3 regions of the Clostridium swellfunianum genome follow, and region 2 is predicted to be linked to each of the others. Evidence: predicted binding sites of a transcription regulator. Region 2 holds the regulator's gene; each other region holds the start of a gene.
What was found. The regulator Rex, encoded in region 2, represses fermentation and respiration genes when NADH is low (regulators of the CRP and FNR family bind a similar motif). The targets are predictions, from matches to a motif close to ATTGTTAANNNNTTAACAAT.

Region 1 (9,962 bases), 1.3 Mb from region 2:
TACATATGCTCAATTGGCAAGTTCGGATTGTTCATCATTCTAATAAATCTTCTTGGTGATAGCTTCCCCATAAATTCATTTCAAACCCTTATGGTCGTCAGGATAGGATCGATAACGCTGCCTTGAAGTTTTTGTAAAGAAAATTATAGATTGTAAACGACCGGCATAAATGTGTAAAATAGAAGGGAATAATTTAATGATGAGGTGATATTATGAATTTGTTTGATATGCCTTTGGAGGAACTAAAAGCATACAAGCCTGCTCTTACAAAAGAGAATGACTTTAATGAGTTTTGGGAGGCGACACTAAAGGAATCGAAAGCTCAGCCTATAAATGCAGAGGTCGTTCCGAGAAATTATCCAATTAGCCAAGTAAATGTATATGATGTATACTTCGATGGCTTTAAGAACTCAAAAATTTATGCAAGATATGTTCTCCCGAAGAATGCAGACAAAGAAAATAAAGTTCCAGCGGTGGTATTTTTTCACGGCTACAATTGGAACAGCTATGTGATAAGCGACGTTTTAAAGTATTCTATTATGGGTTATGGAGTGCTCATTGTTGATGTTAGAGGACAAAACGTGAAAAGCCCTGATCACAACCACTATGATAATGGAGGTGCAGCTGGCTGGATGACTAATGGAATATTAAATCCCTATAATTACTATTATAGATACGTTTATATGGATTGCGTAAGAGCTGTTGATTTTATTGCAAACAGAGAAGAAATTGATGAGGAAAAAATTGCTGTTCACGGCAGCAGCCAGGGGGGTGCTTTATCAATAGCTGCAGGAGCACTTTCTGATAAGGTGAAAATAGTGCTAACAGATGTGCCATACCTATGTCACTTTAAAAGATCTGTACAGCTTTATCTAGATAGTCCTTACAAAGAAATATATCATTATTTTAAAATTCATGACAGCCTCCATAAAACAGAAGAACAGGTATATAGGACTTTGAGTTATTTTGACTGCATGAATTTAGGAACAAAAATAAAAGCTGATGTACTTGCAAGTGTTGGTCTAGAGGATGTAACTTGCCCGCCATCAACTGTTTTTGCCGCTTACAATCACATGAATACAAATAAAGAGATAAGAGTATATCCTGAGTTTGGGCACGGTGGATTTAACCAGCAAGAGGAAGAGAAAATTGCTTTTTTAAAGACAAGGTTTAAGTAAGTTATATTTTAAGACAGTGTTGATATATAGAATGAAAGAGGCTTTTGGAAAGTTGTTTGCTTTGCGAGAAAGCTAAAATCATTAAGTCTTAGTCTAATGACTCCTGCAATACATCTTTCCCTCTATATCAATACTGTCTTAAAATATTTTAAATCTTAAATTAATTCATTAATTTGGTTATTACTTAATCGGAAGCCACTTTAAAACTTTCTGAATCTGAGTATCCCAATAATTCCAATTATGTATGCCTGGCCCTTCCTCATAGGTATAATCAAAATTAGTTTTTTCTATGTAACCTTTAAAGTTTATGTTATCTTCATAGAGAAAATCCTCTGTGCCGCAACACTGATAAAGCTTTGGCTTAGGAACATCTGAAGCTAGTACTTTTTTAGAAAGATAAAACAGATCATTCTCGCTGTTTTCTACGGCATTTAAGTTTCCGAAGATACTTTCAAGTTCTGCTGTATCTTGAAGCTGAGCGCGCTTTACTCTGCTTGCTATATCTACTACTCCAGAAAGACTTGCTGCAGCAGCATATTTGTCAGGACAGCTTAAAGCAAGTTTAAAGGCACCATAACCACCCATTGAAAGCCCTGCTGCAAAGGTATCTTCTCTTTTGTCAGAAAGGGGAAAGAATTGTTTAGTTATCTCAGGTAGTTCCTCACTTATAAAAGTAAAGTATTTATAGCCATGCTTCATGTCTGTGTAAAAGCTTCTTCCTGCGTTAGGCATTACAACTGCAAGTCCTATGTCAGAAACATATCTTTCAATTGAAGTTCTCCTTTGCCAAATGGTGTGATCATCAGAAAGACCGTGAAGCAGATAAAGAGTTGGATATTTTTCTTTTTTCTCTGAGCCCCTCATACCTATTTGAGAGCGCGTTTCCTGCGGAAGTATAACACAAATTGAAGTTGATATTCCTAGGACTTCTGAGAAAAAGTCGCAATGTATTAATGCCAATTTAATCCCTCCATATTTTTGTAATTAATATAATTCTTATACAATATATAAAACTTTGCAAGAGCTTTTTAAGTAAAGCTTTTGTTAAATAGTTAAAAAATTAACATAATAATTGTACAACTCGCATATTTTTTCTAAGAATGATGAATATGAGGTCAAAAGCTGTATAATAGGACTATGCAGAATATGGAATCTAGATAAAAATTTAATTGTTATATTACTGGGGGGATTATTAATGAATTTCAACCTGACAAAGGAACAAGAAATGGTTAAGAAGCTTGCTAGAGAATTCGCTGAAAATGAAGTGAAGCCTTTGGCGGCAGAGATTGATGAAAGTGGAAGGTTTCCAAGGGAAACAGTAGAGAAGATGGCAAAGTGTGACATGATGGGAATACCATTCCCAAAGGGATATGGTGGAGCAAATGGGGACTACCTGTCATATGTTTTAACAATTGAGGAGCTGTCAAGAGTGTGTGCATCTACTGGAATAATACTTTCAGCACATACTTCACTAGGAATGAGTCCAATTTATCAGTTTGGCACTGAAGAACAAAAGAAAAAATATCTTCCAAAGCTCGCCTCGGGAGAGTGGCTGGGAGCATTTGCGCTTACTGAACCTAATGCTGGTACGGATGCTTCATCTCAACAGACAATAGCGATACTGAAAGAAGATTGTTACATTTTAAACGGAAGCAAGGTTTTTATAACTAATGGTGGGCAGTCTGATATTTATATAGTTTTTGCTATGACTGATAAATCAAAGGGAACAAGAGGTATTTCAGCCTTTATTATAGAAAAGCATTTTCCTGGCTTTAAAATTGGGAAGAAAGAAAATAAATTAGGAATTCGTGCCTCAAGCACTACAGAATTAATATTTGAAAACTGCAGAGTCCCAAAAGAAAATCTTTTAGGGCAGGAAGGAAAGGGCTTTGGTATTGCAATGCAGACTCTAGATGGGGGAAGAATAGGTGTTGCCGCTCAGGCACTTGGAATTGCTCAGGGGGCACTTGATGAGAGTATCAAATATATGAAGGAAAGAAAACAATTTGGGAATGCACTTTCAAGTTTCCAGGGGCTCCAGTGGATGGCTGCAGATATGGAAGTAAAGGTTCAGGCTGCTAGGTGGATGGTTTATAATGCTGCCTTTAGAAAGCAAAATAAACTCCCGTTTTCAAAGGAGGCTGCCATGGCAAAACTTTATGCTTCCGAGGCTGCTATGGAAGTGACTACGATGGCTATTCAGCTTCACGGAGGTTATGGCTATACAAAAGATTATCCAGTAGAGAGAATGATGAGAGACGCAAAAATTACAGAGATTTATGAAGGAACTTCACAGGTTCAAAAGATGGTTATTGCCGCAAACTTGTTTAAATAATGATGGGTGGGTGATTTATATGAAGATTATAGTATGTATTAAGCAAGTGCCAGATACTAACGAGGTTAAGATAGATCAAAAAACAGGGACTCTTATTAGAGAGGGAGTTCCAAGCATAATAAATCCGGATGATAAAAATGCTTTAGAGCAAGCCTTGAGTATAAAGGATAAATATGATGATGTAAATGTAATCGTTGTGACTATGGGGCCACCTCAGGCTGAAGTTGCACTTATAGAGGCTTTAGCTATGGGAGCAGACAGAGCAATACTTCTGTCTGACAAAACATTTGCGGGTGCTGATACTCTTGCTACCTCAAGAACCCTTGCAGCTGCAATTAAGAAACTCGGAAACTTTGATATAATATTATGTGGAAGACAAGCTATAGATGGCGATACAGCACAGGTTGGGCCACAGCTGGCTGAACATCTTGGACTTGCTCAGGCTACCTATGTGCAAAGAGTTGAAATAGAGAAAGATAACTTATTAGTTACAAGAGCTCTAGAGGATGGTTATGAAATCTTAGCACTTAAGACTCCATGCCTTCTGACCGCAGTAAAAGAGTTAAATAAACCAAGATACATGAGGGTGAAAAAGATATTTGAGGCTTATAACGAAAAGACAGTTGAATATTGGTCTGTTAAAGATATAGATATAGATGTTGTTAATATTGGATTAAAGGGTTCTCCTACAAATGTGTGGAAGAGCTTTACTCCTTCACAAAAGGGCAAGGGGATTATATATGAAAATGCTGACAGAGAAACTATTGAAGAGTTAGTAAGCAAGCTAAGAGAAAAATATGTTCTTTAGTGGGGGAAGAGAAAAATGAGTGTGAAAGTTTTAAAAGATAAATGTATAGGTTGTAAATTGTGTATAAAGGCATGTCCTTTTGATGCTATTGAAGTGATAGATAAGAAGGCTGCTATAAAAGATAATTGCACAGTTTGCGGTGTTTGTGAGCCTTCCTGCAAATTTAAGGCTATAATTGTTGATAGAGAAAAGACAAACAGTGAAGTTGATCTTTCAGCCTATAAAGGGGTATGGGTATTTGCTGAACAAAGAGATGGAGAAATAATGAGCACAGTTCTAGAGCTTTTAGGAGAGGGAAGGAAGCTTGCAGACACATTAGGTGTTGAACTTACAGCTGTGCTTATAGGTTATAATGTTACTTTGTTAGCTCAGGAACTAATTAATTATGGCGCGAATAATGTTATTAATGTGGAACATACTGAACTGAAGGACTATACTACAGAACCCTATACAAAGGTTATTGCAGAACTTATAGAAGAAAGAAAACCTGAAGTAGTACTAATAGGAGCTACAAATATAGGCAGGGATTTAGGACCAAGGCTATCAGCAAGAATTAAAACAGGTCTTACAGCGGATTGCACAAAGCTTGAAATAGATGTGGAAAGAAGACTGCTTCTGCAAACAAGACCAGCCTTTGGAGGAAACCTCATGGCTACGATAATAACTGAAAAGCATAGACCTCAAATGGCTACAGTTAGGCCTGGTGTTATGAAAAAAGGAGAATATGCTCCTAAAAGAAAAGGATCTATCGAAGTAATTAATGCAGATATAAATGCAGAAGAAATAAGGGTAAAAGTCTTGGAAAAGGTTAAAACAGTAAAGCAGGCAGTAGAACTAGTAGAAGCAGAGGTTATAGTTTCAGGAGGAAGAGGAGTAGGAAATAAGGAGGGATTTAAGCTGCTGGAAGAGCTTGCAAAGGCTGTTGGTGGAGTAGTTGGTTCTTCGCGTGCTGCTGTAGATGAGGGATGGATAACTACTGATCATCAAGTTGGTCAGACTGGAAAAACAGTAAGACCGAGGATTTATATTGCTTGCGGTATTTCAGGAGCTATTCAGCATCTTGCAGGCATGCAGGGAAGCGACTGTATTATAGCTATAAATAAGAATCCAGATGCTCCAATTTTTAAGATAGCAGATTACGGAATAGTTGGAGATCTTTATAAGGTAATTCCAGAAATGATTGAGGAAATTAGAAAGGGGAAATAATAAAATTATTGTAGCTTTTTTCGACTCAGTAATAAAAAATACATATTTAGAAAAAATGAGCGTAGCAAGTAAGTTTACTCAGGAGGAAAACTATGGATAAGTATATAGTAAAGAAAGTACTTAATCATAACGTATTATTTGCAGAGCAATGACGCAAAGAATTCGTGTTAGTGGGTAAAGCTGCTGTAATAAAAGTTGAGTAGGTTAAAAAAGGAAGAGTCATGCTGGATTCTTCCTCTTTTAATGTTTTTATTACTTTGTTATGCTACACTGTATTTTATAACGATTCTAGGCAACAATTTACATGGAGGTAGAACTATGAGTAGTTTAAAGACAAATGCCATGAGAATTCTTGATAAGGTAGGCGTTTCCTATAATACATATTCCTATGATTCCAATGATGATTTGATAGATGGAGTTTCAGTGGCAGGAAAGATAGGAAAGCCAGTAGAGAAAGTTTATAAAACCCTTGTGGCCAAAGGTGCAAGCAGAGAATATTATGTCTTTATTATTCCTGTAGCTAAAGAACTGGATTTAAAGACAGCAGCAAAAGCTGTAGGTGAAAAATCAGTAGAGATGATTAAGGTTAGTGATATAAACAAGGTTACAGGCTATATTCGCGGAGGCTGTTCACCTATAGGAATGAAAAAGAATTATAAAACCGTATTAGATAAGGCTTGTGAGAGTTTAGATGCTATAATTGTAAGTGCCGGAAAGATAGGGCATCAAATTGAAGTTACTCCAATGGATTTGGTTAAAGTTGTTAATTGTGAAATAGATAATATAACTATGTAATTAAATAAAGAGAGGGGAATATAAAATGATTATTATTATTGCAAAAAGTGTAGTAAAAGACGAGAGGCTGGAAGAGTATAAAGTGTTGGCAAAAAAGCTTGTTGAGGAAAGCCAAAAGGAAGCGGGTTGCATATCCTACAATCTGTATCAAGATATCAACAACAAAAATGTGCTGACCTTTATAGAGGAGTGGAAGGATAAAGAGGCAATCGCACTTCACAACAGCAGTGTTCACTTTGCTACAATTGTGCCGAAGTTTGCTGAACTGAGAGAAAGTTCAGAAGTTAATTTATATGAAATAATTTAAAGGAAGCCATTGAGCTTCCTTTTTAAGAATTCTTAGACATCATCTTTCTCCAGCTGTTATAGTATTCTGGGTAATCACGCTTAATGTAATCGAAAAAGGCTCTTAAGTCCCCATGCTTTTGAAGACCTTTTAGCATGGAGCGAGGGTATGGTGTTATTTTATCATAAGTACCTCTAGGATCGATAACCTTAATAGTATCATCAGGCTGCAGGAATATATGGCCAAGACGAGCATCCAATTTTGCAAAGCCAAGCTTCTTAAATTCTTCAACAAGTTTTACAAGCTCAATGGATAAGCTCTTATTAATATTATGTTGTTTTAAATAAAAGGATAAACGGCTGCCATATACAAAACTCATAACTATAGAATAGGAATCAAAATCAAAAACAGTAGGAAAAAACCTGCTGTTCTTAGCCGCTAGAAGAACCTCAAGCTGCCTTTTGCAGGAATCAGGATTGTGAAAAACCTTTAATACCTTATCCTCAGGCAGCATATAAACTTTTCCTTCGTGCCCCTCTCCAATCAGCTTTAGCTTTGTAATATCATAGCCTAAGTATTGAAATCTATATTTCGGCATTTTCTTCATTGACCCACCTCACAAAATAAACAGCTATTAATTATATTTTATGATTTAGAATTAGATTTGCTACAGTTATAAGATTGACTTTGTACTTAAGACAGTAATTTTATTTTTTATTTAATAATGCTATAATACATTGTATAAATTTATAGAACTAATAGGAGCAAAAAATGCAAGCCAAGAAAATAAGCGATATAGTATTTAATAAGATAGAAAAGAGAATATTAAGCGGAGAATGGAATTCTGGCAGCAAAATTATGTCTGAGCCTCAGCTGGCGAAGGAACTTGGTGTAAGCAGGATGTCTGTTAGGGAAGCAATTGAAAAAATGGTTGCTCTTGATATATTAACAAAGAGGCAAGGAGAAGGTACTTTTGTTAATGACTTAACCCCTGCGGTATATTTAAACAGTCTTATTCCAATGATTACACTGGATAAAGATAATTATTTGGATATATTAGAATTCAGGCTTATTACAGATGTAGAAAGTGCAAGGCTGTGCGCAGAAAGGTGCAGTGAGGAAATTGTGCATAGGCTTGAAGAAACTTATAACGATATGCTTAATAATGAAGAAGATTTCGATAGGTATACAACTGCAGATATGAACTTTCACCTTATAATTGCAGAAGGCAGCGGTAATTCGATGGTGCTAAAGGTTAATAATGTTTTAAAAAGCTTACTGGAATATCATCAGAAGGTATTATATACAAAGCTAGGACCAACAGGCGGAATAAAAGAACATAAGCTGATATTGGATGCTATAAAAAATAGAGATTGTGAGCTTAGTGCCATATATATGAGAAGACATATAGACAGAACAATCAAAGATATTAAAGGTTTAGAAAGATTGGGCAAATAATGACGGTTGTCCTACAAGTTAAATCATTTTGGCAAAAGTAATAGTTATATTTACTGACTAAAATGATTTTTTTATTTTGTTTTATTAAATATATTGACTATTAAACAGCTTGAACTTAAAATGATAAATATAACATGTCAGACAAGTTGCAAGGAGTGATTAATTTGCTAAGAAGTCAGGAAATAAGAAAAATGGCTCCTGAAATGGATCCTTTAAGACTTGGGGCAGGATGGAAGGTTGAAGATTTGTCCAAGCCTCAGATTATTATTGAAAGTACTTTTGGCCACAGCCACCCAGGAAGCGCTCATCTAGATGTGCTAGTGGATTCAGCATATAAGGCAATACAAGAAAAGGGTGGAAAGCCAGCAAAGTATTTTGTAACGGATATTTGTGATGGCCAAGCTCAAGGCCATGATGGTATGAACTATTCTCTACCTTCAAGAGAATATATAGCTAACATGATTGAAATGCAGGTAGGGGCAACACCATTTGATGCAGGTGTATTTATAGCAAGCTGCGATAAGGGAATGCCAGCTCACTTAAAGGCTATTGCAAGACTCGATATGCCAGCTGTAATGGTAACAGGTGGAATAATGAAGGCTGGTCCCAATATGCTTACATTAGAGCAAATAGGAATGTATAGTGCGCAGTTTCAAAAGAGAGAAATAACAGAAGAGCAGCTTACTGCATATAAACATAGTGCGTGCCCAAGCTGCGGTGCATGTTCATTTATGGGAACGGCTGCAACTATGCAGGTTATGGCTGAAGCATTAGGTTTGACACTGCCAGGAACAGCTTTAATGGCTGCTACCGCAGAGGATTTAAAAGAAGCTGCAGCTAATGCAGGAACTCATGCTTTAAAGCTTATAGAAATGGATTTAAAACCGTCCAAGATACTAACTATGAAAGCTTTTGAAAATGCAATAATGGTGCATGCTGCCATTGCTGGTTCTACAAATACTCTTCTTCATATACCAGCTATAGCTCATGAATTAGGCTTTGAGATAGAGCCGGAATTATTTGATGAAATCCACAGAAGAATACCTTATATATTAAATATAAGACCAAGCGGCTTCTATCCAGGAGAATATTTTTGGTATGCAGGTGGAGTTCCAGCAGTAATGGAAGAAATTAAAGAATTCTTGCATCTTGACGTTTTAACCGTTACTGGTAAGACACTAGGAGAAAATCTAGAGGATTTAAAGAAGAATGGATATTATGAAGGCTGCTACAAGTATCTTGAGAAAACAGGAGTTAAGAAGGATGATATTATTAAATCTGTTAAGAATCCAATTCAAGCTCAGGGTGCAGTAGCTATATTAAAGGGAAATCTAGCAACAGAAGGCGCTGTAGTTAAGCACTCAGCTGTATCAAAGAAAATGCATAACGTAATATTAAAAGCGAGACCTTTTAACAGTGAAGAAGAGGCATTAAATGCTGTGCTTACTGGAGAAATAAAACCAGGAGATGCAGTGTTTATAAGATATGAAGGACCTAAGGGTACTGGAATGCCTGAAATGTTTTATACTACAGAAGCTATAGTTTCAGATCCAAACCTTTCAGAATCTGTTGCGCTTATTACAGATGGAAGATTCTCAGGGGCAACCAGAGGTCCAGCTATAGGACACGTTTCTCCAGAAGCAAGTGAGGGCGGAAATATCGCTTTAGTTGAAGAAGGAGATTTAATAAAGATTGATATTGCAAACAGAATTATAGCAATAGTAGGAGTAAAGAGCGAAGAAAAATCAGAAGAAGAAATGGATCGAATTTTAGCTGATAGAAGAGCTAAGTGGATTAAACCAACTCCTAAATATACAAAAGGTACTTTAGGAATTTACACTAGACTTGCTGTATCTCCTATGAAAGGTGGATATATGGAGTAGAGCCTGCTTTGGT
Region 2 (9,962 bases):
TGGAAGCTTTGTATGCAAAAGCAAAAGCCTTGGAAGAAGAAGGAATAAGCACGTATATTTATACAGGCAACTATAGAGTACCAGTTACAACTATTACAGGAAGCATAATGAAAGATATTATGATGATAGATAAGGTTATTGGAGTGGGGGAGATTGCTCTTTCAGACCACCGTTCCTCTCAGCCTACTGTAGAGGAAATAAAAAAGATTGCAGCAGATGCCAGGGTAGCAGGTATACTTTCAGGAAAGGCTGGAGTAGTTAATATACATTTAGGTGACGGTAGAAGGATGTTAAATCATTTATTTGATATCACTGAAAACACTGAACTGCCAATTACTCAGTTTATACCAACCCATATGAGTAGAAATCCTTATCTCTTTGAAGAAGCAATTAGGTATGCTAAGAATGGAGGTTATATTGATTTTACAACAAGTTCAGACCCAAGTTTTTGGGAGGAAGGTGAAATCAAGGCAAGTAAGGCTTTGAAGATGTGCTTGGATAAGGGTGTTCCTGAGGAGAGAATAACCTTTAGTTCAGATGGTCAAGGAAGCTTACCCATGTTTAATGATAAAAAAGAGTTTATAGGTTTAAGAATGGGAAGCTGCAGTACTCTTTTAGAAGAACTTCAAGCAGCTGTTTTCGAGAATGGAATAGGGATTGAGCAGGTATTAATGGTCTTAACTGAGAATCCAGCACGGGCTCTAAAGCTTAGAGAAAAAGGAAGAATTGAAAAAGGCTTTGATGCTGATTTAATTTTACTTGAAGAAGAGAAGCTTGAAATAAATACAGTTATAGCAAAAGGGAAAATGATGGTTAAAGATAAGAAAATAAAGGTTTTTGGAACATTCCAAAAATAAATAAAAGTGCTTCTGGCAAATAGCCAGGGGCACTTTTGATTTAGCAGCTAAAGTATAGTAATCCATAGTATGGTTATAATTTAGATAAAAGATAAAACAAAGAATTACTAGATCTAACTGAAAAGTTAACAAGTTAACTTTTTATATTCTTTGGATTTGTGTTTGAAGGATGGGAGCTATGATTGAAGATAAAATAGGAAGAAGCCTTAATGATAATGAAAAACAAATTAAAAGTATATTAGGTGAAAGCTCCGACATTATTATAAGAAATTTTGTTATACCAGCTTTTAATAATTGTAGAGCTTTTATATTATTTATAGATGGACTTACCGGAACCAAAGAATTAGACGACATAATACTTAAACCTCTTATGACAAATGCTCAGTCTTCTATTGAAAGAAATTTTGCAGCGACTGCTGGTCCTATTAGAGCATTAAAAGAAGCAGGGCTTCTATCTCCCTCAGTTAATGAAACACAAAAGTGGAATGAAATCTTTGATGCAGTCTTATGCGGAGATACTGCATTATTTATTGAAGCCTTTGATACAGCTATAATTATGTCTACGAGAGGCTATGAATCTCGTTCTGTATCAGAACCTTTATCAGAGAGTGAAGTTAGATCAGCTAGAGATGGCTTTATTGAAAATATTCGTGTTAATACTTCTCTTATTAGAAGAAGAATTAGAGACTACAGCTTGCGAATGGATGCAATGAAAATTGGTGAAAGAACCAAGACTGATGTAATACTTGTGTACATAGATAATCTAGTGAATAAAGGCATACTAGAAGAGCTTAAGAAAAGATTAAATAGGATTAAAGTAGACTCAATATTGGAAAGCGGATATATAGAAGAATTCATAGAAGATGCTCCACAATCGATATTTCCAACTATAGAGCATACGGAAAGGCCAGATAAGGCAGCAGCAGCTATTTTAGAAGGAAGAATAGCTATTCTTATAGATAATACTCCCTTCTGCCTTGTTGTTCCTACAGTTTTTTGGCAATATATTCAGGCCACTGGAGACTACTATGAAAGATATTATATAGGCACTTTTATAAGATGGTTGAGATTATTCGCATTGTTTGTATCCCTAACCTTATCTTCTTTTTATGTTATGCTCTCGGAGTTCCATCAAGAGATGTATCCTACTCTGTTGGCGCTTAGAATAGCTGCAGGACGTGAAGGAGTACCGTTTCCTGCAATACTTGAAGTGCTTCTAATGGAAACAATATTTGAAATAATGAGAGAAGCAGGACTTAGGATGCCTAAACCAGTAGGTCAGGCAGTTGGCATAGTGGGAGCACTTGTTATGGGGGAAGCTGCAGTTAGTGCAGGGCTTGTAGGGCCTATATTAGTAATTGTGGTTTCAGCGGCAGGCATAAGCTCTTTTGCAGTACCTGCATATAGTATGTCTACATCCTTCAGACTTTTAAGATTTCCATTGATTCTTTTATCAGGTTCTTTTGGTATTCTAGGATTTTTAGGTGGCACTATTGTTATAACACTGCACCTCTTATCACTTCGTTCCTTTGGCGCACCATTCCTTACACCAATTGACCCTTTCAGATTACCTGGTAATAAGGATGTACTTATTAGGGCTCCTTGGTGGATGATGAAGAAAAGACCTAGGATAACTCAGCCTCAGGATTTTGACAGACAGGCAGATAGTGAGCAATTGAAGCCTAAACCTCCTACAAACAACTAAAGAAATATTTTACCTTGCTATAGGGAGGTGTAGTTATGAAAAAAATTATTGCCATCATCTTGACGTTAAATACGATATTTCTTACAGGTTGTTGGGACTCTAGAGAGTTAAATGAGTTAGGGCTTGTAATGGCTGTTGGGGTAGACAAGAAAAAAGGATCTAATGAGTTTACTGTTACTGTTCAAGTTGCTAAACCTTCCAGTGCTTCAGGTCAAGGAGGAAAGAGCGGGGGCGGCGACCAGCCTGTTTGGGTTGGAACAGCAAGAGGAAATACAATATTTGAGGCTATAAGAAATATAGCAAAGTTTTCTTCTAGAAGAATTATGTGGGCGCACAACAATGTTATTATAATTGGAGAATCTCTGGCAGAAGAAGATATTACCCCTGTAATTGATTTTTTTACAAGAAACCATGAGTTAAGGATGAAAACTTGGGTAGCAATATCACATGGAGATGCTAGACCATATATAGAAGCTAAAACTGGAATTGAGAATATACCTGCATTCTCTATTGCAGAGCTCTTTAGATATTATGAACTTCCAGCAGAAAGCATAGCTTCAGATATGGTACGTGTATTTAGAGACTTTAAGGCTGAAGCAACTCAGCCGTTAATCTCTGCTCTTAATATGCCAGAAGGTGAGGAAGCACAAAGTAATCAAGGCAGACAGATAGAACTTGAGGGAGCTGCAGTTTTTAAGGGAAACAAGTTGATTGGATGGTTGTCTCCAGAGGAAACAAGAGGTGTTGTATGGGTAAGAGGCGAACTAAAAAACGCAATTGTAGATGTTGGTGATGTAGGTGAAGAGAAGCTTAAGGTTTCTATTGAACTAAAAGACATAAAAGTGAAGTCTAAAGCGCATGTAGTGCCAGGAGAAATACCATCAATAACTATTGATATAAATGCCAAAGCCGATATTACTGAACTTGATCATGTAACAAAAATGACTACAGATGAACTGAAAGCTGTGGTACAAGAAGAAGCAGCAAAACAAATAACTAGACAAATTAAACTAGGAGTTGATAAGGTGCAGAAGGAATTTAAAAGTGATGTAGTTCGTTTTGCTATGATGACTCATATCGCGAATAAGGAAGAGTGGTATAACAGGATAAAGCCTAAATGGGAGGAGATATACCCTATGGTACCTGTAAGTATAAGTGCACAGATTGATATTGAATCAGGAGCTTTATATCAGATTCCAATAAAACTTGAACACAAAGCTGGAGAGGAAATAAAGTAAATGAGAGAAAAAATAGATAGGCTCCAATATTTTTTTATGATTCCTAGCATATTGTTTGGAAAGGCTATAGGTATAACTTCTGGAGTAATTGTAAGGAAGAGCGGCAGCGACGTCTGGATAACTATGGCTATAGGATTTATTTTCGGAACAGTTGTTGCACTTTTAATGATATATGCTGCATCTAAGTTTCCAGAAAAAACAATGGTCGAATTTTCAGAAGAGCTTTTTGGTAAATGGATAAGTAAGCTGATTAGTATTATTCTAGCGTGTTATTTTGCTTATGCTTATGCTGTCTCAGCAAATGTAATCAATTTGCACTTAAAGGAATACTTTCTTCCAGAGACACCTTTTATTGTTTTAAGTTTAATATACACAGTAGTATGTACCTATGGTGTCATAACAGGAGCAGAAGTTGTTATTAGGTTTTCATTTTTTGGATTTTTCATGCTTTCAGCTATAAATATAACAATGATATTAGGTGTTATGCCAGACTTTAAGATTTTAAATATATATCCAATTCTTGATAAAGGCATTAAAGTAAATGTAATTAACAGCATATATACTTTTGTAGATACTAGTATGGTAATTTTAGTGTTGGGGATGGTATATCCAATGCTAAATAGTAAGAAGAGAGTAAAAACTATAACTTTTTCTGCTATGATAATAGCTTCAATTTCAGTACTTATTTGGCCATTTTTCGAGGTGGCAGTTTTGGGTACTGATGTTATGAAGCAGTTTGTAGTAGTATGTATGCAGCAGGTAAGAAGTGCACAGCTTACTAGATACCTTCCAAGATATGAACTTATAATGGTAAGCTTTTTCGTATGGTCAATGTATGTTCAATCAGTATTAATGTTTTGGTGCTCTGAATATTGTATTAAATATACTTTCAGACTAAAAAAAGACAGAAAAATAGTATATATTCTTACTCCTATTTTAATTGTGCTTACAAGTCGTTTAGGAAAAGATCATCAGAATTATATTAATTTCTTAGCCTATCCATGGGCACAGATATCGGCTGCTATAGGTATAGGTTTGCCTGTTTTGTTTATAACAGCTATTTTTATTAAAAATGGTGTTAAAAAGAAAAGGAAACCAAGAAAAATTAACAATCAACAATGATGGTTATTGTTGATTGTTAATTTTCACTAAGCAAAGCATCTAGCTTTGCTTAAATTTTTCCTTAGTATTTTTTTCTTCTGCTTTATGATTCTTCTTAAATTCTGCACTTCTTGAATGATACTTTGCACTGTCATAACTGCTTAGGGCCTCTCTATTTTCATATTCCTTTCTACCCATAGAATATACACCTCCTTTTTTTCACTGAAGAACATAATAGTAAGCAATTATTATGTTCTCTAAAGAAGCTTGTGAATTTATTATGTGAGTGTTTAAATACAATTATGCTGTCATAAACTTTGAAACATTTTCTAATTTAATAAATAAAAACTATTACTTTTTAAACGATAATTTTAGTTATATAATATGAATACTATATTTTACCTAAGATTGAGGGGAGATAGATGAGAAACGTTGGATTTGCTATTATGTTTGTAATTTTTATCCTGATTTTCGGGGGAGTTAATTATTATATTGGACTTAGAGGCTGGCAAGGAGTTGGAAGCCATATACCATTTTTAAATAATAAGATTTATTGGATTATATTTTGGTTTATAGCCTTTTCTTTTGTTATAGCAAGGCTTTTAGAAAAAAAATTACCATCTTCAATTAGGCAGTATTTAGATTTAGTTGGCGGCTATTGGATGGCTGCAATGCTTTATTCCATAATAATTCTTCCTTTAGTAGATTTGATAAGATTTGCAAGGAACAAGGCAAGATTTATTCCAAGAGGTATAAGTGAAAGCGATATAATTAAAACTTACTCGGGAATATTAGTGCTTCTACTTTTAATAGGGATACTTGTTTATGGAACGTGGAATGCTAGAAATATAAAAATATCTAATTATAATATAGAGATTCCTAAGAAAGTAGGCAATTTGAAGCAACTGAAAATCGCTATGCTGTCAGACTTGCATCTTGGGACTATAGTAGATAATTCGAGACTCTTTAAGATGATTAATAAGGTTAACGAGCTTGAGCCTGATATGGTTTTAATAGCAGGAGATATAATAGATGATAAAATAGAAGCCTTTAAAAAACAAAATATGAGTGAAAACTTTAAAAGGCTTAAAACTAAATACGGGGTATATGCTGTAACTGGAAATCATGATTACTATGGAGGAGACTCAGAAGAGCTTATTAAAACTCTTGAAACTGCTGGAGTAAAGGTGCTTAATGACGAGTATATAAAAGTAGATAATAACTTCTATGTGGCAGGCAGGGAGGACATAGCTGTGGAAAGCTACTACAAGAGAAGCAGAAAGCCTCTTGATAAGATTTTAGATGGAATAGATAAAACTCTTCCTATAATTTTAATGGATCATAACCCTAAAGATTTAAATGCTGCAATGATTAATGGAGTTGATTTACAAGTCTCTGGGCATACTCACAGAGGACAGATGTACCCGAATGGCTATGTAATTAAAAGAATATATGAACTGGACTGGGGATATTTAAAAAAGAGTAATTTAAATGTGGTTGTATCCTCAGGTATAGGAACTTGGGGGCCGCCTATAAGAATAGGAAACGGCTCTGAACTTGTAGAGATAAATTTAAAATTTATAGAGTAAAAATTTAAGGCTGCAAAAATGCAGCCTTTTATATTAATTCTTCCCACTGGCTATATAGTTTTTCCAATAAGCTTTCTACTAGAGAGATTTCCTTATTCACTTCCTCACTCTTTTGAGGATTAGAATAAACCTCCTCAAGACAAAGCTGATTTTGAAGGTCTAAAAGCTTCTTTTCATTGTCGCTTATAGAAGTTTCTAGGTTTTTAACTCTAAGCTGCTTTTCTTTTTCTTGTTTTTCAGCTTCCCGTTTTTTCTTTTTCTCTTCTTGAATTTGAGTTTTTGTTTTTCCTACATTAGCAAGCTCCTCTTCATATCTTTGAGGATTTTTCTTCTTTTCAACATAGTAGCTGTAGTTGCCAAGATATTCTTTTACTCCGTTTTCTTTAAGTTCGTAAATCTTATCTATAACCTTATTTAAAAAGTATCTGTCGTGAGATATAACAAGCAAAGTTCCATCATAACTTAATAGGGAATCTTCCAGAGCTTCGCGCGAATTTATGTCGAGGTGATTAGTAGGCTCGTCAAGAAGAAGAAAATTTGACTTAGAAAGCATGAGCTTTAAAAGATTTATTCTGCACTTTTCACCGCCGCTTAATGTGGATATGTGCTTAAATACATCATCGCCTGTGAATAAAAACGCGGCTAAAGCATTTCTAAGCTGTGTTGTAGTCATATTAGGAAATTCATCCCAGACTTCATCAAGCACAGTCTTTTCTAAATGAAGATCAGATTGCTCTTGATCGTAGTAGCCTATGAACACATTTTTACCAAGCACTTTTATTCCGGTATCTTTTTCTACCTTATCCATTATGATTTTAAACAGAGTGGTTTTACCTCTTCCATTTTCGCCTATAAGAGCAGTCTTTTCTCCTCTTTTAATATCTAAATTTAAACTATCAAACAGTTTTTTATCTCCATAGCTTTTGCTTACATCTTCTGCATGAAGCACATCATTGCCAGACTTAATCTGAGTTTCAAACTTAATCTTTGAGGCTTTAGCTTCCTTATCAGGGGCTTCTATTCTGTCTATTTTTTCAAGAGCTTTTTCTCTGCTTTCTGCAGCTTTAATACTTTTTTCTCTATTAAAGGATCGGTATCTTTCAATTATTTCCTCTTGTCTTTTTATTTCTGCCTGCTGTAGGTTATATGCCTTAAGTTGTACTTCATAATTTTTTTTCTTAAGATCTACAAAGGTTGTATAGTTTCCGTTATAGCTGTTAACATGTCCGTTAATCATTTCAACGGTCTTGTTTGTTATTGAGTCAAGGAAAAATCTATCGTGGGATATTATAATGATAGTTCCCTTATAGCTCTTTAAATAGTCTTCCAGCCATTCAATAGCATCTAAATCAAGATGATTGGTAGGTTCGTCTAGAAGAAGTATTTCAGGCATTGTTAAAAGAAGCTTGCAAAGAGAAACTCTTGTCTTTTGACCGCCGCTTAAAATATTTATATTTTTATTAAAATCTTCCTCTGTAAAACCTAATCCCTTTAATACTCTGCTTATTTCACCTTTATAGGTATAACCACCTCTGTGATCATATAGCTCTGAAAGGCTAGTATACTCATTAATTATCTTATCGTGGTAGTCTTGCTTTGAGCTATCGTAAGGCTCATTTAGTTTAACCTCAAGTTCTTTCATTCTATTTTCCATATTCAAAAGCTCGCTAAACACAGTTAAAAGCTCTTCGTATATTGTACTTGTGCTTTCTAAAGAAAGATGCTGAGACAGATAGCCGATTTTTTTGTTTTTATCAATAAAAAGCTCACCTGAGTCCTGATCTAGCTGACCAGTTAAAATTTTAAAAAGAGTAGTTTTGCCAGCTCCATTAGCTCCAATAAGCCCAACCTTTTCACCCTCATTTATATTAAATGTTACTTTATCCAAAATTACATCAATCCCATAACTTTTATGGATGTCCTTACAGCTTAAAATAATCACTTTTATTCACTCTCCCATAGTATATTGTACTATGTAAATAGATTTTGTAAAATAAAAAAGTTATTTTCATAGTAAGATTAAATTGGAAGTATTATGACAATAATATTAAATAGCGTATTTATATATAAAAAATCGCATTGAATAAATTTACAATATAGGAATTAATGTGTTAAAATATTGACAGTACTAAAAATTTAAGTAATACTATAAATTAGAAAATAAAATTAATGGTAGGTTTATCATAGAAGTATATTAAAGAGACGAGGTGTGTTATGGACAAGAAAAAAAGCAACATATCCATGGCTGTTATAAAAAGACTGCCTAAATATCACAGATACTTAGCTGAACTTCTAAAAAATGATGTAGATAGAATTTCCTCAAAGGAATTGAGTGAAAGAATCGGATTTACTGCATCACAAATTAGACAAGATTTGAATTGTTTTGGGGATTTTGGTCAGCAGGGCTATGGATACAATGTTAAAGACTTATACAATGAAATAAGTTCAATTTTAGGACTTACTAAGGATTATAAAACTATAATAATTGGGGCAGGTAACATTGGTCAGGCGATCGCTAATTACACAAGATTTGAAAGATTAGGATTTACTTTGGATGGTATTTTTGATGCCAATCCTAAACTTATGGGGCTTAGAATTAGAGATATTGAAATTCAAGATATAGATGTGCTTCCTAAATTTTTAGAAGAGCATCATATCGATATTGGAATAGTATGTGTTCCAAACAATAGTGCCCAAAAGGTTGCTTCCTTACTAGTAGAAAATGGTATAAGAGCAATATGGAATTTTGCGCCTACTGACTTGATTGTTCCTGAATATGTTGTAGTAGAAAATGTTCATCTTAGCGAGAGCTTGCTTACTCTAGCATATCTGTTGAAAGATAGAGATGAAGAAAAGAGATAATATGTAAGCGTTGTCAGGAAAAATATTGAAATAAGCATTTTGTGGACTTATAATAGAAATTGAAGATTAAACTTCAGTTTCTATTTTTTTTATGGGGGAGTTATTGTGAATGATATAATTTTGCAAAAAGAAAATCATTTGGCCACTATAACTATAAACAGGACTAAGGCATTGAATGCTCTTAACACACAAGTGCTTTTTCAATTAGAAGAGGTTTTACAAGACCTAAAGAAGGATGACAATGTTTTTGTTGTAATAGTAACAGGAGCAGGCGAAAAAGCTTTTGTAGCAGGAGCTGATATAACAGAAATGAAGGAGTTTTCGGTGTTTGAAGGCAGGAATTTCAGTGCACTTGGGAATAGGATTTTTAGAGAAATTGAAAACTTAGAGAAACCTGTAATAGCGGCTATAAATGGATTTGCTTTGGGAGGGGGCTGTGAATTTGCACTAGCCTGTGATATTAGAATAGCTTCTTCAAAAGCTAAATTTGGACAACCAGAGGTAGGGCTTGGTATAACCCCAGGTTTTGGGGGAACTCAAAGGCTAGCAAGGATTGTGGGAATAGGAGCAGCAAAAGAACTATTATATACAGGCAAGATGATAGATGCTG
Region 3 (9,962 bases), 3.2 Mb from region 2:
GCAATAATGCAAAACCACAATACCAAGAATGACCTGGCAGACAATTATAAGTATAGGCAAAATTCCATAAATCATATGCTATAATCCAGAACCACAACATGTCAGGCCACAACATATCTTGGCTTCCATCTTTATCTGTTTTTTTACGAATACAAATGCCTGCCCAGCCTGTAATTGTTATAATATTTAAGATGCCCGCAATAGCATTCATATAATTCCATGGACCGCCAAGTACATACATAGAGCCATCTGCTAGAATACCTCCCCCAGCATATTGAGCTCCAACTTGGATATCACGTGCTACAGCTTCAAGAATGTTGATTGCTAAGATTAAAGGTGGGAAGCAAAGCGCAATCTTATTGTCAGCTAATCTCCATTCCTTTCCCGTCTTCTTGTTTTTGCCTTTCAAATGCCTTATAAACCAGAATCCAATACATCCTGCTGTGGCAGAATAAACCTTCGCTAAATGAAACCAATCTGTATAAGTTGTATCCTTTAATACAGTAAACCATAAAACCGAAAGCACTACAGGCAATATTACAAAGCATACAAAGCCGCAAACTTTAGAACGCCTTGATACTTCATTAAGTAAAAATAAAATTATAAATACCGCAATCCAAACAAGCCACACGGAAAGTGCAGAAGCTCCTGCTTCAAAATTAAAACTAAACATTTTTATCCCCCAATTATCATTATTATTTTTTATTAATAGCAAACAATTTCCTTTATATAAAACTCTTTACCGCTTAGCATCTCCCAATTTCTTGCTTCGCACTTTGGACATATCCCCTTATTTGAAACCAAATTAAATACCTTATTGCACTCCTTACATAAAGCATTAGCAGGCAATATTTCTATTTCAAGTTTCGAATTTTCCAATATAGTCCCTTCAATTGTTGCTGGATAAAGACTTTTCATATATTTAGGAATCATTGAAGAGAGTTCTCCAATTTGCAAAACTAAGGTTTCAATTTTCTTTACGTTATTTTCTTTTGCAAGTTTTTCTACACTCTTAATAACTTCAAACAGAACTCCTATTTCGTGCATACAAACTCCCCTCTTTATAGATCATAAATTCTAATATCTCTAACTTATTTTAAAAATATTTTTAACTTTTTTAATTGTAATTCTCCCCTTGCGTTTAAGCACCTGTTTAACAACTACTGGTTTTAAATTTTCAAAAGCAACGCCTTCACCATCATACTTTCTTACAAGTGAAATCGCATCAAATTTACATTTTGTCGTACAGGCTCCGCAGCCTACACATAAGTATTCATCTACAACTGTTGCACCACAGCTTAAACAACGCTCAGTTTCTTTCTTAATTTGCTCTTCAGTAAAGGTACCCCGTAAATCCTTAAAGGTTTCTTTTGCCTTCATTCCATCCTCATGACATGCTTTTTGTCTTGGAAGATTATCATATCCTTCGAATTCAATATTTTGTTTATCTAAGGAATGATACTCCTTCCTGTCACGGCCTATTATTAAGCTTTGTCCTGGCTGGACATAACGATGTATAGAAATTGCACCTTCCTTGCCTGCTGCAATAGCATCGATTGCAAATCTTGGGCCAGTAAAAGCATCGCCGCCGGCAAAAATATCCTTTTCTCCTGTTTGGTAAGTAAAAGAATCTCCTTTAATCGTATTATTAGGATTTAATTCTATATTACTTCCTTCCAAAAGGTTTCCCCAGTAAATTGACTGGCCAACTGAAAGAAGTATAGTATCTGCCTTTACAACAATCGTTTCATTCTCATCATAGCTAGGATTAAACCTTTTATTTTCATCAAATACAGAAATGCACTTTTTAATTTCTATTCCTGTAACTCGTCCACCCTCTGTAATAATTCTTTTTGGTCCCCAGGAATTATTAATTGCAATTCCTTCTGCTAAGGTTTCCTCAATTTCTTCATCAAGTGCTGGCATTTCCTCACGACTTTCAAGGCAGAAGATACTAACACTTTCCCCTCCTACTCTTGCTGCTGTTCTAGCAACGTCTATAGCAACATTACCACCGCCAATGACAACTACATTACCTTTAAGCTTCACATCTTCTCCTAAATTAACTCTGCGCAGGAAATCTACTCCTGCAAATACACCTTCAGAGTCTTCGCCTCCAACTCCTATTTTTCTTCCTGCTTGAGCTCCAATTGCAAGATAAAATGCTTCATAACCTTCAGCCCTTAGATCCTTTAGGCTTACGTCCTTCCCAACTTCAATGCCTGTCTTAAATTCAACACCCAACTCTTTTAATATATCAATTTCTGCGTTAACTACATTTTTTTCTAATCTAAAGGATGGGATACCGAGTGTCAGCATACCCCCAAGCACCTTTTGCTTTTCAAATACCGTTACCTTATAGCCATCTATAGCTAAGAAAAAGGCACAGGAAAGACCTGCTGGCCCAGAGCCTACTATAGCAATTTTTTTGCCATACTCGTGTCTCTTTTTAGGTACATAGCGATTTTCTGTATTTAAATCCTGCTCTGCTATAAACTTTTTAATTTCATCTATAGCAATTGGATCATCTATATCTCCTCTTGTGCAAACTGATTCACACTTTCTTGGACAGATACGTCCGCATACTGCAGGAAGAGGATTATCCTGCTTAATTAGTTCAAGGGCTTCTTTATATCTTCCTTGAGAAGCTAATTTTATATAACCTTGAATGGCAATGTGAGCAGGACATTCTGTCTTACAAGGGCTGGTTCCAGTTTCAACAACATTTTTTCTATTAATTCTATAATCTGGATTCCACTTCTCAGGTCCCCACTCTGTATCGCGTGGAGTTTCAATCTTCTTAGCTGCAATCGGTTTTATTGAACATAATTTCTGACCTAGTTGAAGAGCATTAACAGGGCAGTTTGCAACACACTCTCCACAGGCAACACATTTATCCTTGTCTACATGAGATACGTAATTTGAACGTACCATATCAACATTTTTAAACATGCTAGCAGTTCTTAAAGAAAGACATGAACATCCGCAGCAGTTGCAAATTGCATGGGTTTTTCCTGAGCCATCAAGGTTTGGTATCTGGTGCATTAAACCATTTTCTTCTGCTCTTTTAATTATTTCAAAAGCTTCTTTCCTTGTAATCTGACGTCCTCTTCCTGTACGAATATAATACTCAGCAGCATGACCCATTTGAATACACATATCTTCTGCCAAATGGCCGCAGCCTTCCCCCATTACTTTTCTTGCTGTACGGCAAGAGCAATCGGAAACTGTAAAAATATCATTTTCGTTAAGGTATTTAGAAACTTCTTCATAGGAAGCCCTTCTTGTTTCACCATCAATAGCTTGTTCTATTGGAATAACACGCATTAGCCCTACACCTACTGGGAAAGCTCCTGTAGTCTTTGGTCCTCTTACTCTTCCATAAGCTTCAAAGGCTTCTGCAATTTGTGGATATTTGTTAACGTTTTCTACATTGTTAACCATCATCTCCATTATGCCAGGAACCCAAGTATCAAACCAATAATTATCAACACCATCAATTTTATTTACAAAGCATACCCCAGCAACCGCCAATTCCCACAAAAGTTTTTCAGTTGCTTCTACAGATTTACCGCATAATGGGGCAAGTTTTTCGGCGGTAGCTTTTTTGCGGATTTCCATGCAAAGTGCAACTTCTGCCATTTCCTCCGTGACAACTGGTTCTAAAATCATGTATTCTGGATCAGTAGCCTTTATCTCATTTTTCGACCCACGTTTTTTTCTGCTGATATGATTAGCAAGATCTAATACCTTTTCCTTTACCATGCCTTTATCCCCCAATTTTATATAAATATTAAACTTGATTCCATTTTCTCACTTCTTCTCGAATCCAATCTGCAAATTTATCTATACCTTCTCCTGTTCTTGCAGATATAGGAATAATTTCAACATTTGGATTTAACTTTTTAACTCGCTCTTTACAGACTTCCAAATCGAAATCAAAGTGTTCTAAAACATCAATTTTGTTAATTAATAAAACATCAACAATTGAAAACATTAGAGGATATTTAAGTGGCTTATCGTCTCCCTCAGGTACACTTAAAACCATGGCATTTTTTGATGCTCCAGTATCAAATTCTGCTGGGCATACTAAATTACCCACATTTTCCAAAATAGCAAAATCGATATCTTCAGTCCCTAGTGCTTCCAAGCCTTGTTTAGTCATATCTGCATCAAGATGACACATTCCACCTGTATGTAATTGAATAACTTTAACACCAGTTTTTGAAATAGTATGAGCATCAACATCAGAATCAATATCTGCTTCCATAACCCCTATACGCATTTCATTCTTTAGGGTATTAATTGTTTTTGTAAGAGTTGTGGTTTTTCCTGAACCAGGAGATGACATTAAATTCAACAAAAATGTCTTATCTTCTTTTAGCCTCTCTCTGAGCACATTTGCCTGGTTATCATTGTCCTCAAAAACACTTTGCTTAATCTCAAGAATTCTAAAATTGTTCATGCTTTCCCCCTATCACTAATATCAAGAATTTTCAGACATAAATAAAAATTTCTATCCTCATTTTACTTACATCTAGGTAAAACTTTTATTGGTATTTTTAAATTAATATTTTCTGGTCATACCAGCATAATTACGTTCTTGATAAAACTTTAACACAGCTTATTATATAAGTCAATGTTTTCCTTTAACTATAGCAATTATCTACTATTATCAATACTTATCAAAGTTTTAAGTTATTTATATATAGTTGATTTTTGGCTAATATTACAATATAATTATTATTGGTATGTGGCTATACCAGTGTCAGTTTAAAGGAGTGAACATACATGGAATTTACAAAACTAACTTCACCTTCATTGAAAGACCTATTTATACGTGAACTAGAAACTATGATTTTATCTGGAAAACTTCCGATTGGCGAAAAACTTCCTCCTGAAAGAGAGCTTGCTAAATCAATGCAGGTCAGCAGAGCTGTAGTTAATTCTGGAATCTCTGAATTAGCGCGAAAAGGTTTCTTAACCATCAAACCAAGAATAGGTACATTTGTAGCTGATTATCGTAGAAATGGAACTATGGACACCTTAATTTCAATTATGAATTATAACGGAGGAATATTAAGAAAATCAGATATTCGTTCAATAATAGAAATTCGTATTGCATTTGATTCTATGGCTGTGGAATCATGTATTCCTAAGATTACAGATGATGAAATTGCAATTTTAAAAGGCTATGTAAAACAAATGGATGAAACAAACTCTACTAGAGAGATTTCCGAATTAGCCTTTAAATTTTATCACGAGCTAGCTTTCCTTTCCGGAAATACCCTTACACCTATGATTTTTTCATCCTTTAAAATCCCTATCCTTTCATTATGGGAACGCTTTTGCATATTACACGGTTTGGAATCCTTGCGCAAAAATGCAGCTACTTTATATCACTTTATTGAGCAAAGGGATAAAGAAAAAGCTCTAGAATGGTTAAAGACTTCTCTTAACGATATAATAGATGGCAGCACACAAATTTACTATTAATTTTGCAATTCACTGCATTCTATCATCTATCTTGCTCTTACTAAAAAAACAACCTCCTTATGTTTGACTTCTTTTTTAATCTCATCAAACATAAGGAGGTTTTAAGTTTATTTATTATATTTCTGCAACTTTTGAAACTTTAGCTTCTGCATTATTTTTTGCAGAGGCTTTTAACATTGTTATTGAAGTATAAATTACAACTGCAATAACTACCCATCTTAATATATCAAGAGGAAGTGATTTTACTACAAGTGCAGCAATTAAAGTCCCTATAGCTCCAGGTATAGCCATTCCTACAGCTGCCTTCCTATTATAAGCCTTTTCCTTTATAAATTTAGCTGAAGCAGGAGGCATCAAAAATGCACAAGAACCCATCATTATTGGAAAAGCAACCTTAGGTGACATGCCAAGTGCAAATACCAGCGCCATGCATGGTGCATATAGTCCTATTCCAGCTGTCATCAAAGCGCCTAAAATAAAGTTTATAACTACTGCAGCTACAAGCTTTACCCCTGAAAGTCCGATAGCATTTCCGCCTCCTTGAATCCAACCCATTTTACCAGCAAACATAAACGAGGCTGTTACAAGCAAAGCTATTCCCATAACTAATTGAATTTTTCTTTCTGGCAATTTTGACACTATACCCGCACCAATTACAGCTCCTGCTGTAGCCGCCGCCAGCATTAATACAAGTGTGACAGCTTCAACTTCAATAACTTTTATAAATATTATAGCTTGCAGCAATACTGCAATTGTATTAGCAGCATTCATAGTTCCTGGAATTAATCTATCTTCTGTTTGCTTTGTAAATTTTAGTAGAGCAGTTTGTGGTGCAAAAGCTCCAATACCAAGCACATCAAAAAAATTAACTCCAAACCCTATTAAGCCTACCTTTGTCCAAGAACAATCTTCAAGTTGATTTCTATGTTTGATAAAATCCTTAAAAAATAATACCCCATACCCTATTGCTAATATTATAAGCGCTATCCAAATAGCCTTAACCATAAATAAAACACCCCTATTTTATAAATTATTTTTAATTCTATTTTGACATTTCTTTTGATTTTTCAATGCAACTCTTCATAGCTGATATAACCGCTGTTCTTAATCCTTGTTCCTCAAGCTTAGCAACTGCTTCTATAGTTGTTCCACCCGGGGAACATACCATATCCTTAAGAGCTCCTGGATGCATGCCAGTTTCCAGCACCATTTTTCCAGAACCAAGTACAGTCTGTGAAGCAAATTTATAGGCTTGATTTCTTGGCATCCCTCCTAATACTGCCGCATCTGCCATAGCTTCGATAAACATATATACATAAGCTGGTGCAGAGCCGCTAACTGCCGTTACAACATCCATTAATCTTTCACTTACAAGTTCTGCTTCACCAAAGCTTTCCAGAATCATCATTATTTCTTTAGTTTCTTCTTTGGATACCATAGTATTAGGACATGCAGCAGACATACCTTCTCCCACAAGAGCTGGCGTATTAGGCATAACCCTTACAACCTTAACTTTCTTTCCAAAAGCCTCTTCAGTACTGTTTAAGGATTTTCCAGCAGCTATGGTAACTATTATTATATTTTCTTTTATATAATCTTTAATTTCATTAATCACTATCGGGTATAAATTAGGCTTTATCGATAACACTAATATATCTGCTTTCTTAGCAACTTCCTTGTTATCCTTCGTTATATTAATACCATATTTTTCAGTAACCGCCTTTAAACTATCTTCATTTAAATCTGACACTATAATATTTTGTGGCAAAACCAACTCAGCTTTTATAATTCCGCCTATCATGGCCTGCCCCATATTGCCGCTTCCTATAAATCCAATTATTTTATCCAATTTAGCTCCTCCTATTAGCAGCCGCATCCTTCAAAAGACTGCTCTGTTCTTTCGATTATTTCATTTTGAAGTACTCTATCTAAGTTATTGAAGTAATCACTATAGCCTGCTACACGCACAATTAAATCACTGTATTGGTCTGGATTCTTTTGAGCTTCTATTAGCACTGCCTTATCTATTACATTAAATTGAATATGATGTCCATCCATCGTAAAATAAGCTCTTACTAAACTAGCCATATTATCAAGGCCATTTTCTCCTTCAACTACTGATGGGGTAAATTTCTGATTTAGCAGTGTACCTCCAGTCTTTAAGTGATCCATCTTAGCAGCTGATTTAACTACAGCTGTAGGTCCATTTGTATCAGCACCTTTTTCTGGTGATATACCTTCTGAAAGTGGAGTATGGGCTTTTCTTCCATTTGCACTCGCCCCCATAACTGAACCAAAATAAACGTGGCAGGTAGTTGGAAGCATATTAATTTTATAATATCCTCCTCTTGTATTCTTTCTTCCTTCAACTGTGTTATAGTAAGCTTCAAATATTTCTCTCATAATGCTGTCAGCGTAATCATCATCGTTTCCATACTTAGGAGTCTTATTTTTAACTAGGTTAAATACATCCTCATAACCCTCAAAATTACTAGACATAGCTTCCATAAGCTCAGTCATGGTTATATTTTTCTTGTCAAAGACCTGATACTTTATAGCTGTAAGACAGTCTGTTATAGTTCCAATACCAACGCCTTGAATGTAATTAGTATTATATCTTGCTCCGCCAGCGTTATAATCTTTTCCTCTTGATATACAATCATCAGTTACTACTGAAAGGAATGGCACTGGCATCATGGTAGCGTACAATCTCTCAATTACCCTGTTTCCTCTCATTTTTATCTCAATAAAGTGATTAATCTGCTTCTTATAAGCCTCAAATAATTGCTCGTAGCTTTCAAACTTAGAAGCATCACCGGTTTCTAGTCCAAGTTTCTTTCCTGTCATTATATCCACGCCATTGTTTAAGGTTATTTCTAATATCTTAGGTAAATTAAAATAGCCAGTTAGTATATATGCTTCTTTTCCAAAAGCTCCTGTTTCAACACACCCACTGGTTCCACCGCATCTAGCATCAATTAAGGATTTTCCGGCATTAAGCATCTCTTGAATAACTGCATCTGCATTGAACATGGATGGTTGTCCCCATCCTTTTCTAGAAATTTCGCAAGCTCTCTTAACAAATTTCTGAGGACTCTTCTTGCTAACTTGCACATTAGAACTTGGTTGAAGCAGTCTCATTTCATCAATTACATCTAATAATAAATAGCTTACGTCATTAACTCCATTTAAGCCTTCCGGAGTAACTCCGCCTATATTGATATTTGCAAAATCCGTATAAGTTCCACTTTCCTTAAGGGTTACTCCAACTTTAGGAGGTGCAGGCTGATTATTAAACTTAACCCAGAAGCATTGCAGCAGTTCTTCAGCATCATCACGTGTCAAGCTTCCCTCGTCTACTTCCTTTTTATAGAAAGGATACAAGTGCTGATCTAATCTTCCTGGATTATATGCATCCCATGGATTTAATTCTGATATAACACAAAGGTGAACAAACCAATACATTTGAAGCGCTTCTCTAAAATTTCTTGGTGCATAAGCTGGAACATGACTGCATACCTCAGAAATTTCAAGTAGTTCTTGTTTTCTTTGCTCGTCACTTTCTTTCGATGCTAATTCTCTTGCATATTCCGAATATCTCTTACCTAAAGTCATTACGGCATCGCATGCTATATCCATAGCCTCAAGCTGATGTTTTTTATCAACAGCCTCATCGTCATTATGGTAATCTAAATTCTTTATAGCTTCAGCTATATCTTTTTTAAAATCTACAAAACCTTTTCGATAGATCTTATCATCGCATACTGTATGTCCAGGTCCTCTTTGCTCCATAAATTCTGTAAAGATACCAGCACCATAGCAATCCTTCCACTCCTGGGTCATTCTATCCAAAATTTTATGTCTCATAGACCTTAATTCCCAATACGGAATAATAACTTCCTTTTGAACCTTTTTAGCTTCTTCGTCAACCTTGAAAGATATTTTTTCGCGTTTATCCATTATTTCAAAATCTTCTACAGTGTGGCAGCAAAGCTCTGGATAAGTTGGAGTTGCTGCAGGCTCTTCTCCTCTTTCTCCAACTATTAATTCCCCATCATTAATACAAAGCTTCTTTTTAGACATTAACTCCTTTAAAGCTATTGCCCTTAATACTGGAGTTGGAACTGCTCCTTCATATTTTTTATAGACCTCATCGACAATTTTAGCCCTTTCCATTGAGATCCTTGGAACAGCCTTTAAACTTTGATCCCTTAGCTTTTTAACTCTTTCTCTCATCATACTTATCAACCTCCATCCTATAATTAAACTAGCAAATACTAGTTAGCCACCTATTTTAACTTTAATTCCACGCCTTAAAAATCTATCTGCAATTTCTTTCATTCTTTCATCTGTAGGTTTTTCCATTCCTGATAGCTTATAGTCCATTTCAAGCCTTCTATATTTGTCCATCCCCATTTTATGATAAGGTAAAAGATTAACTTGTATAATATTAAGACTTGAAAGAA

Region 1: a site for Rex is predicted at 2,227-2,246, ahead of NBE98_RS14425 (acyl-CoA dehydrogenase). Genes of this name have one in related genera too.
Region 3: a site for Rex is predicted at 4,603-4,622, ahead of hypB (hydrogenase nickel incorporation protein HypB). Genes of this name have one in related genera too.

The regions. Positions count from the first base shown of each region.
Region 1 is NZ_JAMOFV010000006.1:3,012,372-3,022,333, forward strand. It holds gene NBE98_RS14415 (acetylxylan esterase) at 213-1,178, shown strand; gene NBE98_RS14420 (alpha/beta hydrolase) at 1,359-2,138, opposite strand; gene NBE98_RS14425 (acyl-CoA dehydrogenase) at 2,374-3,513, shown strand; gene NBE98_RS14430 (electron transfer flavoprotein subunit beta/FixA family protein) at 3,533-4,321, shown strand; gene NBE98_RS14435 (electron transfer flavoprotein subunit alpha) at 4,337-5,527, shown strand; gene ybaK (Cys-tRNA(Pro) deacylase) at 5,846-6,322, shown strand; gene NBE98_RS14445 (putative quinol monooxygenase) at 6,348-6,629, shown strand; gene NBE98_RS14450 (serine/threonine-protein kinase) at 6,652-7,215, opposite strand; gene NBE98_RS14455 (FadR/GntR family transcriptional regulator) at 7,380-8,066, shown strand; gene ilvD (dihydroxy-acid dehydratase) at 8,201-9,949, shown strand.
Region 2 is NZ_JAMOFV010000006.1:4,345,318-4,355,279, reverse strand. It holds gene iadA (beta-aspartyl-peptidase) at 1-857, shown strand, start outside; gene NBE98_RS20685 (spore germination protein) at 1,036-2,562, shown strand; gene NBE98_RS20680 (Ger(x)C family spore germination protein) at 2,598-3,800, shown strand; gene NBE98_RS20675 (GerAB/ArcD/ProY family transporter) at 3,801-4,922, shown strand; gene NBE98_RS20670 (hypothetical protein) at 4,962-5,099, opposite strand; gene NBE98_RS20665 (metallophosphoesterase) at 5,324-6,490, shown strand; gene NBE98_RS20660 (ABC-F family ATP-binding cassette domain-containing protein) at 6,519-8,432, opposite strand; gene NBE98_RS20655 (redox-sensing transcriptional repressor Rex) at 8,705-9,352, shown strand; gene NBE98_RS20650 (short-chain-enoyl-CoA hydratase) at 9,458-9,962, shown strand, end outside.
Region 3 is NZ_JAMOFV010000006.1:1,193,918-1,203,879, forward strand. It holds gene NBE98_RS05470 (DUF5692 family protein) at 1-673, opposite strand, end outside; gene NBE98_RS05475 (hydrogenase maturation nickel metallochaperone HypA/HybF) at 706-1,047, opposite strand; gene NBE98_RS05480 (FAD-dependent oxidoreductase) at 1,087-3,765, opposite strand; gene hypB (hydrogenase nickel incorporation protein HypB) at 3,794-4,465, opposite strand; gene NBE98_RS05490 (FadR/GntR family transcriptional regulator) at 4,792-5,496, shown strand; gene NBE98_RS05495 (sulfite exporter TauE/SafE family protein) at 5,611-6,501, opposite strand; gene proC (pyrroline-5-carboxylate reductase) at 6,539-7,345, opposite strand; gene hypD (trans-4-hydroxy-L-proline dehydratase) at 7,360-9,735, opposite strand; gene NBE98_RS05510 (trans-4-hydroxy-L-proline dehydratase activase) at 9,778-9,962, opposite strand, start outside.